One region of the Candidatus Clostridium eludens genome, then DNA from elsewhere that is predicted to be linked to it. Evidence: riboswitches for the same ligand, from Rfam matches in the RefSeq annotation. Region 1 holds a riboswitch; each other region holds the start of a gene.
What was found. A riboswitch is a leader RNA that binds a small molecule or an ion and turns the genes downstream of it on or off. The one in region 1 is predicted to bind magnesium.

Region 2: linked by a shared signal. The riboswitch ahead of ACJDU8_RS09105 (magnesium transporter) and the one ahead of ACJDU8_RS00135 (Nramp family divalent metal transporter) in region 1 are both predicted to bind magnesium.
Region 3: linked by a shared signal. The riboswitch ahead of ACJDU8_RS10980 (magnesium transporter) and the one ahead of ACJDU8_RS00135 (Nramp family divalent metal transporter) in region 1 are both predicted to bind magnesium.

What each region holds. Positions count from the first base shown of each region.
Region 1 is NZ_JBJHZX010000001.1:40,858-47,625, forward strand. It holds gene ACJDU8_RS00130 (hypothetical protein) at 60-317, opposite strand; gene ACJDU8_RS00135 (Nramp family divalent metal transporter) at 524-1,759, opposite strand; M-box (ykoK) riboswitch at 1,959-2,124, opposite strand; gene ACJDU8_RS00140 (SH3 domain-containing protein) at 2,279-2,608, opposite strand; gene ACJDU8_RS00145 (metal-dependent hydrolase) at 2,753-3,379, opposite strand; gene ACJDU8_RS00150 (anti-sigma-I factor RsgI family protein) at 3,560-4,468, opposite strand; gene ACJDU8_RS00155 (sigma-70 family RNA polymerase sigma factor) at 4,458-5,144, opposite strand; gene ACJDU8_RS00160 (hypothetical protein) at 5,438-5,746, opposite strand; gene ACJDU8_RS00165 (C40 family peptidase) at 5,865-6,768, opposite strand, start outside.
Region 2 is NZ_JBJHZX010000011.1:68,829-75,596, forward strand. It holds gene ACJDU8_RS09085 (ABC transporter substrate-binding protein) at 1-237, shown strand, start outside; gene ACJDU8_RS09090 (glycerophosphodiester phosphodiesterase) at 254-961, shown strand; gene ACJDU8_RS09095 (ABC transporter ATP-binding protein) at 996-2,102, shown strand; gene ACJDU8_RS09100 (manganese efflux pump) at 2,518-3,132, opposite strand; M-box (ykoK) riboswitch at 3,422-3,590, shown strand; gene ACJDU8_RS09105 (magnesium transporter) at 3,837-5,063, shown strand; gene ACJDU8_RS09110 (Nramp family divalent metal transporter) at 5,078-6,331, shown strand; gene ACJDU8_RS09115 (recombinase) at 6,486-6,746, shown strand.
Region 3 is NZ_JBJHZX010000014.1:101,192-107,959, forward strand. It holds gene ACJDU8_RS10965 (DUF6514 family protein) at 202-549, opposite strand; gene ACJDU8_RS10970 (PTS sugar transporter subunit IIA) at 836-1,315, opposite strand; gene sleB (spore cortex-lytic enzyme) at 1,422-2,117, opposite strand; gene ACJDU8_RS10980 (magnesium transporter) at 2,264-3,526, opposite strand; M-box (ykoK) riboswitch at 3,738-3,907, opposite strand; gene ACJDU8_RS10985 (hypothetical protein) at 4,114-4,770, opposite strand; gene ACJDU8_RS10990 (YegS/Rv2252/BmrU family lipid kinase) at 4,862-5,758, opposite strand; gene ACJDU8_RS10995 (CBS domain-containing protein) at 5,884-6,309, opposite strand; gene ACJDU8_RS11000 (TVP38/TMEM64 family protein) at 6,371-6,768, opposite strand, start outside.

The DNA of each region.
Region 1 (6,768 bases):
TAAAATATATTAACACATAATATATTTTAGGGAGCAGTTAATAGTCATTTTATCGGCTGTTATTCAATTGAGTCACCTTCTATATTTCTAATAATAGCAGTCTCATCTGGTAAATCTCCGATTTCAACTTTTATTTCTGTGCAAATATCTATTAAATTTTCATTATAGTTTTTAAGATATTCTAGTAAATTATAAGGATTGATATGGCTATTTTTATTCACAATAACAGACATTCTATTTATCTTTGAAATTTTTCCTTGTTTGCAGCATTTATCTAAACCCTGTGATATTTTACTCAGTAATATAGTATCATGCATAAGATCTCATCTCCCAAATTAATTTTTTATAACTCTCACTTTAAGCTTAAATTGCATACAGCTCTATTAACAGCTGCATATAGGAGAGTTCCTTTACCACTAATATTATCTATATATTCAAATTTGATTCAATTATGTATAATAAAAGAATTACATAGAAAATATTTTTGCCAAACTTGAAAAACCACTATATAATGGCAATTAGATTAAATCAACTTGTTTAACACTGGAGATATGAACAGAATTACTGATAAAGTAATGATAAATATTACCGTTATCCATACTATTACATTTTGCAATTTATTATTTACATACTTGCCCATAAGTTCTTTATTATTTATTAATAATACCATAAAGATTAAAATTACAGGGCATAACATACCAGCAACCTGTTGTGTATCAATCATAATAGTAACTAGCGACAATTTAGGCACCAACACCAATGCTGAACTACATACAATCATAAAAGTGAAGATACCATAAAAAACTGGCGCTTCATCATATGAATTATCTAGACCGCTCTCAAATCCAAATGATTCACATATAGCATAAGTAGTTGAAAGTGGAATCACCATGGCAGCAAGTACGGAAGCTCCAAATAATCCAACAGCAAAAAGTATTGTAGCATAGTTACCTGCCAGAGGCTTTAACGCCATAGCAGCTTGTTCAGCATTATTAATTTTGATACCTGCTTTAAACAAAGTCATTGCTGTACACACAATTATAAAAAAAGAAACTAAATCTCCCCAAATAGCACCTAAATATACATCTAACTTTTCGTATTTGTAGTCTTTAATGCTTAATCCCTTATCCACCACAGCGGATTGGAGATAAAATTGCATATAGGGAGTTATTGTAGTCCCTATCATTCCTATAAAAGTTAAAATATAATCTTTGTTAAAATTTATAGTTGGTGTAACTGTTGCCCTAGCAACCTCATTCCAATTTGGATGAACTTTAAAACAAGTTATTATATAAGTGAAAAATACAAAAGTAAATGCCAAAAAAACTTTTTCCGTTTTTTTATAGGAACCCTTAGTTATCACAAACCACACCAAAAATGCCATAATGGGAACTGTAATGTATTTAGTAATTCCAAACAACTCTAAACTTGCAGCTATACCTGCAAAATCTCCAATACATACCCCAAAATTAGCAATAAATAATACACTCATTGCGAAAAAAGACCATCTAACACTGTAGTTTTCTCTAATTAAATCAGATAATCCCTTTCCCGTAACTACAGCCATCCTAGCATTCATTTCTTGGATTACGCCCAAGCTAAATGTTATTAGTAAAATACCCCACAGCATTTTGTATCCATAAGAAGCACCTACAGTTGCATATGTGGCTATACCGCCAGCATCATTTCCGGCATTAACCGTTATAAGTCCCGGACCAATAATACCTAATATAAATAAGAGTTTGTTTTTCTTTTTCATTTAATTTTACCTCCCTACATTACAATGCAGGAGAATGATCTTTGGGCTTCATCAATTGAAACAAGACTTCTCCACATTCATTGATTTTTGATAGTTGTATTTTATTTATACATAAATCACTAGGGTCTGCTTCCATTGACTTCACCTCCTAAGAAAAAATAAAAAGAGCCCCAAAAAAGGCTCTATAAAACTGCAACTAATATTATATCTTTCGTTGAGCTTTAGCACTATACAGCTTTGAGTTTAACTCAGTTACATTAAGTAAAACCTTAATTCGGTAGTACCTGTTAACCCATTGGCATCTTTCGATATTTTTGGGCAGTAACATATATCTGATATAGGAGCCTCACCTAACAATATGCTCTTAAATTTTAACAACCCGTTCAATAAGTATGTCCTCCATACAAGTATAATATTCTATATAGCTATAGTCAATAATTTATGCTCTACTAAATATATAAAGTTATGTTTAGTGTAATTGGGAATATAATAAAAATACATTTGTTCTCTGTAATTATCTTATTCTACACTATCTAAATAAGCAGCATGAACATAACCTATAATACCATTATGATGAATTTTGATAAAAGAATTATAATAATAATCAGTATCGTCAATGTCAACTACATCTCCGTAATATAGAGAACCTAAAACTGCTGAACTGGTATTGGGCTCACTTCTAATATTTATACTATTGTTTACACAATAAAATGCAGGAATTAAGTCAGAATGTGCTATTTTATTTGAACCACCTACATTTCTTACATTTGTAGGTGCAGTTACCATATTAGGTACTAATAGAATGAAGCTTAATATTAAAATATTTATTATTACAAATTTTTTTCTCACCAAAATTATCTCCTTCTAAAATTCAATATTTTTAATAAATGTAATATATTACATAATTACACAAAAGTCAATAATAAATACATATTTTGTAATTTAAAGATGTAAAATAGACAGCCCATCAATAAGATAAGCTGTCTGTTTTATTTAGAAGTGTATATGAAAATATTTTAAGTTGTATACATATATTATTTTACACAAAAAACCTGCATAACTAATGGTAGATATAGCGGCATTTGCTATCCCCCTAGAACTGACAAGTGAAAAACAAAGGTCTCCCACCGGTAATGGAAACAGTAAATGTTCCGGCTTTTCATTTAATAAATCCAATACCATGTGCAGTGCATATCCAAGTCCGAACCAGATAACAAACTTTCCTGCAATCAGCCATACTCCTATATTTATAGTTGTAAAGCCTAGCAAACTATGCATATATTTTCTATGCCCTGTTATTCTTCCCAAAACAATTGAAGCAATTATAAATAAAATACCTATCACCTTCAGCTGCCCCGGCATATTTTTACTTATTAACTTCATAACATTGTAATGAAACAAATATGTATCTGCCAAATATAAGCCTAATAACAAACTAATCATGTGAATAATATCACTTATAACATGTCCAGCTTTAGACATTTTCAAATCTGCATCTGTGGCATATGAGCCCAGTACCACAAACCCCAAACCTATGATAGAAGTTTCTATACTTGCTTTAGGAACTAATAAAAACGCTGCTCCGCAAAGCCCCACCGCTGCATGTGTCTTTCCCGTCATAACTTACCTCCAAAAATTACTTCATTTTCCATTAAGCCTCTTTTCTTGTTCTTAAGAAGCAAGCTTAAAAAACTTTATTTCAAGTATATATCAACTAAATTATCGAATGAATTTAATTAATAAATATATATTTTATATAATGTTTTTAGTTTGTTAACATTGTATATAAATGCTAATATTTCATTTATGGCTATTTGAACTAGAATTTTGTTTAGATGGATTCCCTTTATCGGAATTATTTCCCTGACTTCTATCAGCTCTTTTCCGAGAACTTTGATCTTCTTTAATTTTATTACAATCTGAATATCCAGATTGTTTTAAATTATTTTCCCCTTCATCATTATTTTTATCTAAGGTAGAATTAGTTGTACTTGTAGAACCATTTTGGCTTTGAGAACTGTTCTTATTGATATTATTATTTGATGGCTTCACATTTTTTAATCCATTATTAAATGCATCACTATCAATAATCTTCGCATTGCCATTAGAATTACTATTTGAGTTTTTATTTAAATTCTTGTTTAAAATCACATTGCCATTGGATTGAATCTTAACATTTAAATTAGAAGCTGCTGCATTTGACTTAAACTCAGAAACATCTATGTTTTTACCAGTTATATTAATAGAAATAGTTTTTGTTTTCACATAATCCTCATTAATAAATTTATCTTTTTTAGATTCATCAATTATCATTTCTAAACCATTATTGATATTCACATTATTTATCTTAATGTGGCTTAATATTTTACCTCCATCATTATTTAATGCCTTACAGAAAATAATTTTGTCTAAGAAGTTTACCTTTAATTCAATATGTGGATTTATATCCACTAGAACTGTAGCTACAGGACTATAATAAGCTTTTGTGCCTGCACCTACAAATAGTATAAACATTATACATGCTGCAGCTGTTATTGCTTTTCCATTAAGATAAAAAAAATTATGAAAAACTTCATCACCTTTAAATTTTTCTCCAATATTAGGCCTCTTTCCATTACAGTTTACCTTTATAAATTCGCCACAAGAAGTAAGCAAATTAGCATATTTTCCATTTATACTTACTACTATCCCCTCTTTTTTACCCATCATTTTCACCCACTTTTATATTTAAATAAGACTTTATGTAAAGAAATTTCTCACTGTTAAATATTACAAATAAAACAATAATATATTTTCTCCATTTATCAATAAATTTTCTGTTGAATCCAGTATAAATACATATTTGTTTAACAGGTAATTGCTTATTATTTAATATGGAATTACTAATTTCACTATTACTAGATATTTTGAAAACAAGGCCTAAAACAGTGTTTCTTGTATCTTTATGTTTTGGACTATTATTTACAAGACTAGTAAAATTGATTTTATATTTTTTAAGTTCTTTATTTAATTCAATAATTTCATCTGTTCTATTTTGATTTTCCAGTTCCAATTGAAATTTGGATATGGAATTTTCATTGTCTAATTTTTCCATGACATAATCACCATCGTCAAAAGTAAGTAACGGTGAATTTTTATTTTTTCTAAAATAATCAATTAATGCATTTCTAATTATAATTTTTGCATATGCATAAAAGTTGCCTCTAGATTCCGTATAATTATCACAAGCTTTATTAAATGCAATTAAAGCAATACTTAGCTCATCATCATTTTCCCATTGGAGATATTTTTTTGAAATACTATAGGTACATTTATATATAAAATTTTTATTTTCATTAATAAATTCATTTCTATTTTCATAGAACAAGTGACTGATATTTTGCACAAAATCACCCCATCTATAAACATCATACGCAATAAATAAAAATTTTAAGGGAATTTATTAAACTACTTAAGATATCCTATTAATTTATTTGATTATTAATAATAAAAAACTATCTAAGAAATACTCTTAAAGAGAGCCAAAAATGCACAAAAAAACACATAAGCACCTAATTTCGAATAAGAAATTAGGTGCTTTTTATGCTTCAAAATAGTAAATTAGGATTTTTTAATTACTACCTTAGCAGTAAATATATTACATCAGATCAACAGGGTTGTTTATTTAATAAACTATTATTAAGCTGTTATACCTTTAATTCCAAATATAGGTTTCATAAAAGGTACTTTTGCTTTTTGATAAATATTTATATCCACATCAACTTTTAAATCTTTTAAGACAAATACTTTAACATTGTTATATTTATAAATATCATATAGCTCCTCGTCTACTATGTCAGTTTCAAATGAAGTCTTAATTTTAACAGTTTTCACGTCATTATGAATGTTACCACAATCGCAATCTATTGATGTATTTTTAATGAATATCATAAAACATAGATTTTTACTCTGAACATAATTCAGAGCCTTATCGTCGATTTTTACCATAGTTATTCCCTTCCCGTTTATTATATTCTTATTTACCCTGCTGACCATTAAATAATAACTTCTGCTCAAGGAATATGTTAACATTTTTCAAAATACATTTCCGTATATTTATACCATATTATTTAACCCTACGAGCTGTTATATAGTCCCTCCTATCAACTGGTGAAATCTTAACTACATCTCCAGTATGAGGAGCATGTATCATTGCACCATTACCTACATACATACCCATATGAGTAGGATTACCACCCTTACCAAAGAAAACTAAGTCCCCTGGTTGTAATTGATCTCTTGATACACCTACTCCATCATTTATCTGATCATATGTAGTTCTGCCTATAGAAACTCCAAAGTGTTTATATACATATTGAGTAAAACCAGAACAATCAAATCCACTGGGTGTAGTTCCACCCCATAAATACGGTATTCCTAGAAAATTTGAAGCATATGCTACAATATTATCATTACTTATAGGCGAACTACCTCTAGATAGAGTTATCTTAGGTGCTTCACTTCTTATGTTAGCAACCTTATTTGCAGCTGCACTCACAGCATTTTGTTCAACCAGTGCATATTGTCTCTGCTGCTGTTTAGCTTCTTCTATTAGCTTTTTCTGATCACTTTTATTTTTATTAAGTTCATTTAATTTATTCTCATTCTCAGATTTTAACGCTAATAATTTTTTATCTTCTACTTTTAGCTTGTCTACTTTATCTGCAATATCTTTTTGTTTTGTTTTATAATTTGAAATAACCTTAGTATCATAGCTCATAATTCTGCTAATCGTATCCATTCTCCAAATGAAGTCCCCTAGTCCTCTGGAGTCTAAAAGTATATCTAAATATCCACTAGAACCATTTATATAAAATGCTCTTATTCTGTTATTAAATAATTCCTTTTGCTTTTTCATATCAGTTTCAACTTTTTTTAATTCATTCTCTGAATTCTTAATATCTTGTTCTTTTACTATTATTTCTTCTTTATTATCAGCAACTTTATCCATTATCCCTTCTATCTGGTTG
Region 2 (6,768 bases), on a different contig from region 1:
ATGAAGGATAATTTAAAGCAGAAGCCTCAATTCCAGACTGCAATAGATCAGCTTCATGCATCACCAGCTGTAGCTAAAGGAGCACTTATGTCAGTATTTCCTGAAGCAAGGCAGACTGTTGAAACAAATATAGAGCAGATGCTTCAAGACAAACAGACTCCAGAGGAATGTGTTAAAAACGCAGCAAGTAGTATAAATACAGCCATACAAAAATATAATAAAGAAAACAAAAAGTAAAGAGGGAACTTTAGGTATGATTAAAACTTTAAATATTGCACATAGAGGCTTCAGTGGATGTTTTCCTGAAAATACTATGATGGCCTTTGAAAAAGCAGTAGAAGCAGGTGCAGATGGGATAGAAACAGATCTTCATATGACTAAAGATGGCGTTATAGCCATTTGTCATGATGAAACTGTAGATAGAACCACAGATGGAACTGGATTTATAAAAGATCATACTTATGCTGAAATAAGAAAATTTAATGCTGGAAAGGGAGAAAAAATTCCAAGTATAGATGAAGTTTTAAATTATATAAAAGACAAAAATTTACTTTTAAACTTAGAACTTAAGAATGATATTATTGAGTACAATAACTTAGAAAAGAATACAGTAGATAAAATATATGAATACAAACTAGAAAAAAATGTAATAATATCTTCTTTCAATTACTCTTCTATACAAAAAGTGAAGCAGTATGATAGTAATATAAGCACAGGGTTATTGTATGATTACCATATTTACAAACCCTGGAAATATGCAAAAAAAATCGGAACTAACGCGCTTCATCCATTTTTTTTACTGGTTATGAATAAAAAAATAGTTAGTGATATTAAAAAGAACAACATACGTATAAACACATATACAGTAAATGAAGAAAGATATATGAAAAGACTTATAAATTTAGGGGTGGATGGTATCATAACCAACTATCCAAATGTGCTTCAAAGGTTGATTCATTAGAGAATGATATTTAATAGGAAGGAATATGATAGAAATGGCGGATCTATCCTTAAGACATATATATAAAATATATTTAGGCGATGTTGAAGCAATTAAGGATTTTAACTTAGAAATAAAGGACAAAGAATTTATAGTGTTTGTAGGTCCTTCTGGCTGCGGAAAATCTACTGTCCTTAGAATGATTGCAGGTCTTGAAGAAGTAACCAAGGGAGAGATTTACATAGGAGGTAACCTTGTAAACGAGGTAACACCTAAAGATAGAGATATTGCTATGGTCTTTCAAAACTATGCATTATATCCACATATGACTGTATATGAAAATATGGCCTTTGGACTTAAAATTAGAAAGATATCAAAATATGAAATAGATAAAAAAGTTAAAGAAGCAGCAGAAATATTGGATATATCCCATTTGTTGAGTAGAAAACCTAAAGAATTATCTGGTGGCCAAAGACAAAGAGTTGCTATGGGAAGAGCTATAGTAAGAAATTCAAAGGTGTTTTTAATGGATGAACCACTGTCAAATTTAGATGCTAAATTAAGAGTTAGGATGAGAACGGAAATATTTAAACTTTACAAAAAATTGCAGACTACGTTTATATATGTTACCCACGATCAAATAGAAGCAATGACACTTGGTACAAGAATTGTTGTAATGAAAGATGGTGTTATCCAGCAAGTTGCTACTCCACAGGAAATATATAATCATCCCGTAAATATATTTGTAGCTGGATTCATTGGAAGCCCACAAATGAATTTTATACATGCTAGGTTGAGATACATAAATGGAAGACTTAAAGCTTTATTTGAAGGTGAAGAGATAATTCTAGGGGATATTATGTCTGAATTTCTAGACCAACGAGGTTATGCAGATAAAGAAGTAATAGTGGGAATAAGGCCTGAGAATATAAGCCTTATGGAAGAGGATACCAATAGTCAAAATTGTGGAATAGAATTTAATATAGATTTAACAGAACTTATGGGAGCGGAGAGCTATGTATATTTATCTAAAAATAAAATTAATGTAATAGCCAGAATAAATGGTATAGTAAATGTTAAGTCAGGTGATAAGCTAAAATTAGCTCTAGAGTCTAATAAAATTCATATTTTTGATAATGAAACACAACTAGCAATTTTATAGTGGGGATGTAGTAAGCGAAGTATTAATCCTTTCGGGTTTTATACTGGCAACATGTTCAGTAATCACACCCTAATTTTATTACAATAGATTAATGACCTCAGCAAATAAGTTGAATGGAAATTTTTACATTGCAGCAGTATTAAATAAGTCATGGAGAAATACACTTGGGTAATTTATTGCAATAACACAATTTTCTAAGTTTTAGCTCTTTGATAAAGTATCACTATACCAGGAGATTAGAATAGTATATAAAGACCACGTTGAAGTAATATATTCTACGTGGCTTTTGACTTTTGAAGAAAAGTAATCCACAATGCTATACTAATAGTTTAGCTTAACAAAGTCTTATTGGTAATCATCACTAAAATTATTCATGTTGATTACCAATATTTCGATTCTTGTAAATGCAAAAATGCTAATTTAAAAATTCTATAATACCAAGTATTATTAGCAATATACCTGAAAATAATGGTGCATATTTACCGAAAAGTTTACCTAATACATGATTACCTATAGCTTGACCGAATATAATTGTAAGGATACTTAATATAAATGTAGATACGACTGTAAATTGAATACTAACTCCTGTTATACTTGCAGCTACTCCAGTTCCTAAGTTGTTGAAGGTTAATCCGAATGCTACAAGGATGGATTCTTTCATGCTTATGTCACCAGAGTTATCTGAATCTGATTTTTCAGCATATTCAATCATATCATGAATATTTTTCAAGGCAAGTTCCTTTGACTTGGTATTGTTTATAAGCTTTAATATGCTCTGAATTACAAAATATACTCCCAAGATAACAATAGCTACGGCACCTAAACCATTAGCTATATAGTGAGGCAAAAATTTTGATATATACGCCCCAATTGACATAGATAAAAAAGTTCCGGTAGATGTTACAACTGCTATTATAAGATTTGCAATTATACTCACATTTATTCTCTTTATTCCGTAAGCTATTCCTACAACTATATTATCCAGGTTAGAGGATAAGCTAAACAATAATGCAGATAAAAGCAATGCCATATGTGTTCTCTCTCTTTTTATTAGTTACATTATAATATATGGATTGTAAATTTATATGGTGATTAAGAATTTATAAAGGTCTTTTTAAATTATGCTAATAGAATTTTTATTACATCGTATTTTCCTTATTAAGTTGTATAATTAAAATATTCTTTATTAATAAAAATGTAAATTGTTATCAATTGATAATAATAACTACATATATATTATCAAAAAAAGTGTTTACAATAGAGAATTCAAAGCATATAATAAACGTGAAGTTATTATCAAATGAAAGTAAAGAAGGTAATAAAATAATTGTTAGGTGAGGCTCCTATGTATAGGATATAGGCTACTGCCCAAAAACATCGAGAGATGCCAATGGGTCAACAGGTACTACCGAATTAAGGTTTTACTTAATGTAGCTGGGGTTAACTCAAAGCCACATAGTGCTAAAGCTCAACGAAGAAATAATAATTTGTTGTTTTGACGAGCTTTTAAAGGCTCTTTTTTATTGTATAAATTACCTTCATATATTTGTGTAATAATACATATAAAAATAATTTTAAATTATAGGTCCAAGGGAGTGATGAATTCAATGGAAGATGGCTCGCATTATAAATATGGCCATATAAAAATTAGAAATTTGTTGCTGAAAAATATAATAAGGGTGTACTTGCATTAAACTTTGCATTGTTCACCCTGCAGGAAAAGGAGTGTGTTCAATGCGATTTAGAAGTGCTTATCTAAGTAGAATATTAGGTAATAAAATTTATACGGCTAATAAAGAAGTTATAGGAACTTTGAAGGATTTAGCTGTTGATATAAATTTTCAAAATCCCAAAATTACGATTGCTGTTATCAAGGCAAAAGAAGGGATAAAATTTATTGATTTTAATAATATTGATGTTTCTAAAGAAAAAGGACAATATGTTTTGACATGTAATAAAATTGAAAGTAAAGATTTAGGTAACTATATGCTATTGAAAAAGTTTGTCTTGGATAAACAAATTATTGATGTTAATGGCAGAAAAGTAGTTAGGGCTAATGATATTAGATTAGTTATATTACCTTATGGTATGTTTGCTGTAGCAGTAGATATCGGTATTGATGGATTATTGAGAAGGATTGGAATTGCTAAACCATTAAAGAGATTGGGATTTAAAGTATCTAGTAAGCTTATGATGTGGGATGATATTCAGACAGCTTTTACATCAAAAGACATTTTACTTTCGAAAACTTATAATAAATTATCTACACTTCACCCTTCAGATCTTGCGGATATAATTGAAGATTTTGATGTAAATACGGGGGTAATCATTTTCTCAAGTTTAGATAATGCAAAAGCTGCAGATGTATTAGAAGAATTAGAAGAAGACGTGCAGGTGAGATTGCTCAGAAAACTACCTACAGATAAGGCAGCTGATATCCTAGAAGAAATGCCAGCTGATGAAGCAGCTGATGTATTAGATGGACTAAATGAAAATAAAGCAGAAGAATTGCTTAGCAATATGGAAAAAGAAGCTTCAGATGAAATAAGAGAACTTATGGAATATGAGGAATATCTGGCTGGAAGCCTTATGAATACTGATTTTATATCATGTCCAGCTGACTATACAGTAGCTGATGTAATAAATGACATCCGTGAATCAGTAAATGAAATTGATCAAATTTATTATGTTTATGTTGTAAGTGACACTCATAAACTTATTGGAGTAGTATCTTTAAGAGATTTAATTATTTCTGACCCTGATAAAAGATTAGGAAATATTATGGCTAAAGAACTTATATATATGAAGGATACAGATGAAACAACCGGTTTAGTTAAAGCTATATCAAAATATAATTTATTTGCCATACCTATAGTTGATGAACAAATGCACCTAAGAGGAACCGTAAATATAAATGATGTTGTTCATGAATTTACCAAGAATAACAAAAGATACAGATAATTGGGGGTGAGAATATGAATGCAAAAAGAAAAACATGGATAGGAAATTTATTAATATTTTTAAGTATTTTAGGTCCTGGAATTATAACAGGTAGTGTTGATAATGATGCAGGTGGTATTACAACATATTCTGTAGCTGGTGCAACTTATGGTTATAAATTACTTTGGTCATTAATTCCATGTTTCATAGTTCTTCTTGTGGTACAGGAAATGAATGCTAGAATGGGCATAGTTACAGGAAAAGGTTTGGCAGACTTAATTAGAGAAAATTTTGGTGTTAAGGTAACTTTCTTTATATTCATTGGGTTAATTATTGCAGATATAGGAAATACAGCTACTGAGTTTGCAGGTGTTGCAGGTAGTATGCAAGTTTTTGGAATAAGCAAATATATATCGGTGCCACTAGCAGCTATTGCCGTATGGATTTTAGTTGTAAAGGGTACTTATAAGACCACGGAAAAAATATTCTTGATTTTTAGCATATTTTTGTTATCATACATTGGTTCAGCAATTCTTGCTAAACCAGATTGGCATGAAATAGGTAGTGCTTTGGTTCATCCTACTATTGAAACTAACTTTGATTATATAGGTATGGTTATTGGTATGGTAGGAACTACTATTGCACCTTGGATGCAGTTTTATATGCAATCAGCAGTTATTGAAAAAGGGCTAAAAATTGAAGACTTTAAATATGAATTCTGGGATGTAGTTGTTGGTAGTATTATTACAGTAGTTGTTGCTTTCTTCATAATTGTAGCTTGCGGAGCAACACTTCATAAAAGTGGAATTCAAATAAATGAGGCTAAAGATGCCGCAGTAGCATTAAAACCACTTGCTGGGGCCTTTGCTTCTCAAATTTTTGCTTTTGGATTGTTTATAGCTTCTATTTTTTCAGCTACAATACTTCCGTTAGCTACAGCATTTTATATTTGTGAAGCTTTTGGTTTTGAAGCTGGGATAGATAAAACATTAAAAGGAGCACCAGAGTTTTTTACGTTATTTACTATAATAATTGTTATTGGAATTGGCATCATATTGATTCCGGGAGCACCTTTGATTCAGATAACATTGTGGTCACAGATTATAAATGGTGTGTTATTGCCAGTAGTTTTAATTTGTATGATGCTTATGGTAAATAATAAGGAAATTATGGGTGAGTACGTAAATAGTAGAGTTAAAAATATAGTTGGATGGGTAACTATTGTAGTGTTAATTATACTAACAGCTGTTTTAACTTTTGAGCCTATTGTAACTGTCTTTAAAAAATAAAAACTAATACAAAAAAGATCACTTTTAAAGTGTTCTTTTTTCATATAATATAACCTAGTTTATTCCTATTAAAATTAACATAATTTCTGTTGCAATATTAGTTTTTTTTCTAAACATCTAAATTAGTTTGGACAGTTATTTAGATAAAATATGAATGATTTACATAAAAGGTAAGAAGAATTGTTATAATAATCATATAAATGATAGAGTTTTGTATATGGTGCTTGTTGAAGTGTTTAATGCCATGGTGGAAAATAAGTATTATTTTATAGAGAAGTGGAAGGAAGGATTACAGGGTGGGAATGTCTTAATTAGATATAAGGTAAAACAGTCTATAAGAATTATTGATAAGGCAAAGTCAATAAAGAATTTTATGCGGATTTATTTTTGGGGAATACAAGAAAAATGTAGATGAAGAAATGATTGACAAAAATATA
Region 3 (6,768 bases), on a different contig from region 1:
GCGTAGCAGTGCTTATCCCCCACTTTGATAGAAAAGCAGAGAACCAAAATTTTTAATTTTGTGTGAATCGCTTTCACAGAGTGCGATGGGGGTGTTAGTAATTGTAGCGTTCGGATAAAATAGAATTTTATCCTTTTATAATATTGTTTTTCTACTCGCATGTAATTAAAAAAGAGGATCTCTCCCCTTTTTATACTAGATTTAGTATGCTATATACTTTACTTCTCTATCGAAATCCAAAATATATCTGTCTACATAATCACCAATTGTATCAACTAAATGCAGTGGCGACACTTTATTCTCATATAACAATTTTAGTAGATTATGTACTTTATGTCTATATGGACTTATACTTTCTATACAATCTCTTCGTACATTTACTAATTTTTCATTTAATATGTCCTGTCTCTCTACTTCTATACCATAGGATTGAATTTCTATGCGATCTTTTTGATATGTGATAACCGCTTTTCCTTTAAGCAATCTATAATAATACACATACTTCATATCTTCTACAGTCTCAGTGGAAATAAAATTCTCTACTACCATAATCAATACCTCCCCAACAATTACTTATAGTAATACTAACATTAAAAATATATTAACATATACTATAAAAGAAATGTGTCAGTTCATAGATTAGTACTATTATAAATTATCCCTTATATGTGACAATAAAAATCTTGTACCTACGGTTATATAAGAATATATATGCTTATATACTATTTATTAGCAATTTTTATTAAATAATATTGTCGAAACTCCAACTATTTTGGCTCTCTATTTTTTATAAATTTAAAGTCATAATTGAATAAATAGTAAATTAAATAGCTGTTTACTTTATTCTATACATAATTAACTCATTTTTTCCCGCTTTAACTGTCTTACCTGTATTATACTTTATATCTTTAAGGGTTTCTGAATTTGTTATAATAATTGAAGTTATAAGAGAATATCCTCTTTCTTCTATAAACTTCCTATCTAATCTTATCATAGGATCCCCAACCTTTACTTTCATACCTTCTTCTACCAATCTTTCTAATCCTTCACCATTTAGTTCTATAGTATCAACGCCAACATGTACTAATAATTCAGTACCATTTTTTAAAACCATTCCAAAAGCATGATTTGTCTTAAGTATAAGAACCACAGTTCCGTCTGCAGGGGCTAAAACCATATCTCCAGTTGTATCAATTGCCACACCATCTCCTGCCATTCTCTCTGAAAATACTTGATCTGGTACTTGTGACAGATCAATTATTTTTCCATCAATCGGAGCCGTTAACTCAAAATTTTTCTTTAGAAAATCAAACATGCTTTAATCACTCCCAATATATTATAGTTATATAATAATATAATTTTCTTATACTTAATTGTAACAAATATTAATATATGTGGAAAGTTAAAATTCGTAATATATTTTATCTGCAAAATCTATGCTTACCTATAATTTTGATAAGAGGCCTTGACCATATCCACGAACTAGTTGCTGTATCCGGATTAAAATAATATACTGCCCCATCTGAAGGATCCCAGCCATTTAAGGCATCTCTGGCCGCATTTATAGAACTTTGCTGCATATTAGCATGTACCTGACCGTCTACTATAGCAGTAAAAGCTCCTGGTTGGTAAATTACTCCAGCTATGGTGGATGGAAATCTAGGATCTCTGGTCCTGTTTAAAATCACAGCTCCTACTGCCACCTGCCCCTCATATGGTTCCCCTCTAGCCTCACCATTTATCAAACGTGCCAATAGTATTACATCTTGATTATTACTTTCACTACCGCTGCTTCCAGCCACATTTATGGCTAACGCTGACAAAGTAGCATCTCCAACTACTCCATCCACATTCAATCCATTTTTGGACTGAAAATATTTTACCGCAGTATAAGTTTGATATCCATATATTCCATCTACATTTCCATTATAATATCCCCAATCTCTGAGCTTTGTCTGTACTTGTGTAACTACATTTCCCCTTGAGCCATAATAATAAGCTACAGCTTTTACCGCATTATTATAAGGAAGTAAAAATAAAGAAGTAGATATATATGTAAACATTATAATTAATATTAGTATTAATTCTATTTTAAACTTAATAATCTTTTTTACCATATAGCCATCTCTCCTTTTGATATTTTATTATGTAAATCTAGTTTGTGCACAAATATAGTAAAAAATACATGAAAAAAAATACTATTAATTTCACCCTTTTGGTGATTATTAATAGTATTCTTCCAGAGCTTTAACAATAATATTACCTACCCTACTTTCCTCAATCTTTTTCTCCAGCTAGGTATTAATATATCTTCTACTATATCATTCATTATTACTATACCACATAATCTCTCATCATCATCTAATACAGGCAGTGAAAAGAGATTATATTTTGAACAAATTTCTATAGCTTTATCAATATTTTCATTATGGTTCACTGTAGATACACTACATTCCATTATATCTTTCAATCTATCTTCAAAGTTTGATAATATTAAATCTTTTAAAGACACAACCCCCTGAAGTTTTTGTTTATCATCAATAATATATATATAATAAGATACTTCGTCTTCTGGCTTAATCTCCTTTAAAAGTTCAATAGTTTCCCTAACTGTTATGTTTATATTAAAAGAAATAAAATCTTTATTCATTATACTTCCTACAGTTTCTTTTTTATAACCCATAAGAGCTTTTACTTCCTCTGCATCTTCCTTTTTCATATTGAAAAGTATTTTTTCAACAGTCTCTTCATCAGCTTCCTCTAAAATATCTGCTATTTCATCATTTGGCATATTATATAATACTTCATCCCTTTTAGATTGACTTAAATTTTCCAAAATATCTACCTGCATTTCTGGAGCTATCTCTTCTAAAGTATCTGCTGCTAAATTTTCATCTAGACTTTCAAAAACTCTTTTCCTATAGTTTATATCCATATCTTCTAGTATATCCGCCAAATCTGCCGGATGAAGCTTAGATAATTTTTTATATGGTATACACAACTTTAAATTATCATTTATAACTTCCAAAGACTCCACATTATTCCATATTATTAAGCTATCTTCAGGTTTTTTATCAAACAAATCATAGCACTTTTTTACAACCCCTTCTAGACCAAACCTTCTTCCTAAAGCCAAAACTCCCGTATCAACAGCTACAACTCTATATTCTCCTGCTATTTCTGTAATCCTAATATCGTTAACTTTTACAAGTTTTTTCCCATTTATATCTACTATCTGTTTATCCAGTAAATGTTTTGATAAAAGATACGAATATCGTTGCAGTATTATTTCTCTTATTCCCTCTCCTTTTATTATTACCTTATCATTATCTTCATAAAAATTTATATTTTTACACTCACAGTTAAATACTTCTGACTTTTTTTTTACTTTATACCCTATAGCCTTTGGTATTCCATCATCAACAGAAACGTAAATATCACATAATTTTCCTACATATTCATTGAATTCATCATAAATTTTTCTACAGAGAATCTTACTCAAAAAGAAACTAGATAATTTTTTCATAAATATTCCTCCTTCAATATACAGAGAAATATTTTATAAAACCAATTTACACAATTATCTAAAATAATCCCCTGTATACCTTCTAAATTTTTGTTTTAAAATACACCGACCTCCATACGGTCCGTTTTCCATTTGACACACCACCTAAATTAAAAAATTTAAATATATGCAAATAAACTAAAAAAAGCCCTAAGGGCTCCATATTAAACTAAAACTTTTAAATCGTCTGAGTTTTAGCACTATATAGCTTTAGACTAAACTTTGTCCAGCTACATTAAGTAAAACCTTAATTCGGTAATACCTGTTGACCCATTGGCATCTCTCGATGTTTCCGGGCAGCAGCATGTGTCTATATAGGAGCCTCACCTAACATAATAAAAATATATATAATTTATTCTCTACTATTAATTATATTACAAATTCATTGAAATGCAACAGTAAATATAAAATTTATTTATATTTACTCATTACATTAATTTATTGTAAGTTTGCTCATTTTCATGGCACATCTCATAGTATATCTTCAATTACCTTAAACATTGTGAGTTTTTATATAGACTTATAACAACTGACTTCTCCTATATAGCCTAATTTAATCTAGTTACTAAATTTTTCTTAACTTTATTTAATGCATAAATTAATACAATTACCCAGAATATATCCCCAAGTATATTTTCTACTAAAATCCTTATACCCATAAACCATAATATAGATTCTATTACGGTCACAAAAGCCGCTAGCAATACTAAATATATTCCTAATTTGTTTACACCTTTTTTATTAACAAATCCTAAAACAAAAAATATTATTAAAGTATTAAACACTATGTATGTCCAATATATATATATATGCTGCAAGAAAACTAATGTGTATACTGATTTTTCTACAATTTGCAATACAGCTGCACATTTATACATAATAAAAATATATAGTAAAATCAACATTATAGATATTATAAATATATAGTAAAACTTAATATTATTTTTTCTAATAAAAATGTATAATACAGTAAACACTATCATAGGAACTACAATTAAATTTAAAAAAAACGGAATTTTAAGCATATATAAATACTTCATATTAGTAGCAAAAAGCATAATAGAAATTGAAATATATCTAAATATCATAGCTATAATAATAATAAAGGTTATTACTTTTATTTTACCTGGTAGAGATTTAGTCCAAACCAATCCTTGAATTAGCATTAGAAACATAACCGGTAATAAAAAAATATAAATTATCATGTATCCTCCCTATTTTTAGTAGTATCCTAACTTATATTTATTAATATTACCTAGTCCATATTACTATTTTAAAGAAAAACTTGCATTAAGCCTATTTATGAATTTTATGTTTTATCCCTAAAACTTCTATTCCACCCTTTATGCACTCCACCATAAGCGGAAAATCAGGACCTCTCTCTCCATCTATATCAGTTACTATGCCTTCCTTACAGTATACTTCTACTTTATTTGATTTAAAATATATAAGTCCTGATGTATTTTCTAAATGATCTCCCCGAAGCATTTTTATAAAAAGTGCAATAGTATCTTTTATCATTGATGCTTTTATTATAATTATATCTAAAAGTCCGTCATCTATTTTAGCTTTATATGCAAACTTAAGATTCCCTGCTGTCTGCCCGTTAAATATAAGCATTAGATACATATCTCCATCAAAAACTGCATTTTCAGACTTTACTTTTACTTTCAACTTTCTAAGATTAGTAAGTTGCTCTAATCCTTTAACATAATAAGCTAATTTCCCAATTGTATTTTTTAAATTTACATCTGTTTTTTGCGATACATCTGTAAATAAACCTGTACTGGCTACATTTATAAAGTACTTATCATTTACTTTTCCTAAATCTAACTTTTTGGGGATACTATTTATTATCTGTTCACAAGCCTCTTGAATATTTTCTGACATCCCTATAAATTTAGCGAAATCATTAGCAGTACCTACAGGAAGTATAGCTATAGGTATATTTATATTTAATTTTTTCATATGGTTTACAGCAGTATCTACTGTACCATCTCCTCCAGCTACTAATATATATTTATAAGTCTGATCTATGTCTTTAAAAGCCTCTTTCATATCAGCTTCAAAGCTGACCCTAAAAGGTATTATTTGATATCCATATTTTTGATGTATCTTAATAACGTTTTCTATATTATATATTATAGCCTTTTCCCCAGAATATGGATTATAAATAAATTTCACTTTATTCATGTTAACTCTCCTAAATGATAAACTTATTATTAAATGCATAGCGTAACATAATTATATCACCACGAACAATAAATCCACAAGATTACTCAGCAATTCTTGTGGATTTATTTACAAATTATTAATCTCTAAAACTGTGAATTACTTGGCTGAGATATACTACTTAGTGCGTCTCCTGCTTGATTATTAGATTTAGGATTTACAGCCAGGTCACCTAAAGACACTATACCCACTATATTATTATTTTCTACTACCGGAACTCTTCTTATTTGTCTTTCACTCATTATTCTAGAAACGTCTTGTACATCCATATCTGGTGATACTGTTACTGGATTTGATGACATAATATCCCTTACAGTTTTAGAACCAGCACCCTCAGTTACTTCTGCCCTTATAGATATATCTCTATCCGTTATAATTCCTATAACCTTTCCTCCCTGACACACCGGGATAGATCCTACATTATTTTCCTGCATGACTTGTGCTGCCTTTTGTACAGTGTCATCGGGATTTAAACTAGCTACAGATTTAGTCATTATATTCTTAACCTTCATTATAACACCCCTCTAAATTTTAGATTTCAAAATTTATTATCTCCTAATTTAAAGAGCTATATTACTTATAAATACTGGTATTTTTGGACCTCTTATATGTATACACCGAAATGAATGCTATAATAAACAAAATCATTATAGGCAATATAAATTTAAATGAAAAAGGATTTCCCAAATGCTTTCCCATCAAAGAGTAAGTTACAATTTCAGGGAAAACACCTACTAAAGTTCCTAAAATGAAGTCTCTATATTTAATTTTTGTAAGACCTGCACTATAACTTAAGGGATCATACGGAAATACAAAACACAGTCTCATTATAGTCATAATTTTAAAACCATATTTCTCTATATTTTTATTAAATTTTAAGGCTTTACCTTTCAGACACTTGTCTACAAATGAACGGCCTAAAAATCTAGCCAGAAAAAACGCTATTGTGGCTGACCCAAAGCATCCAATCA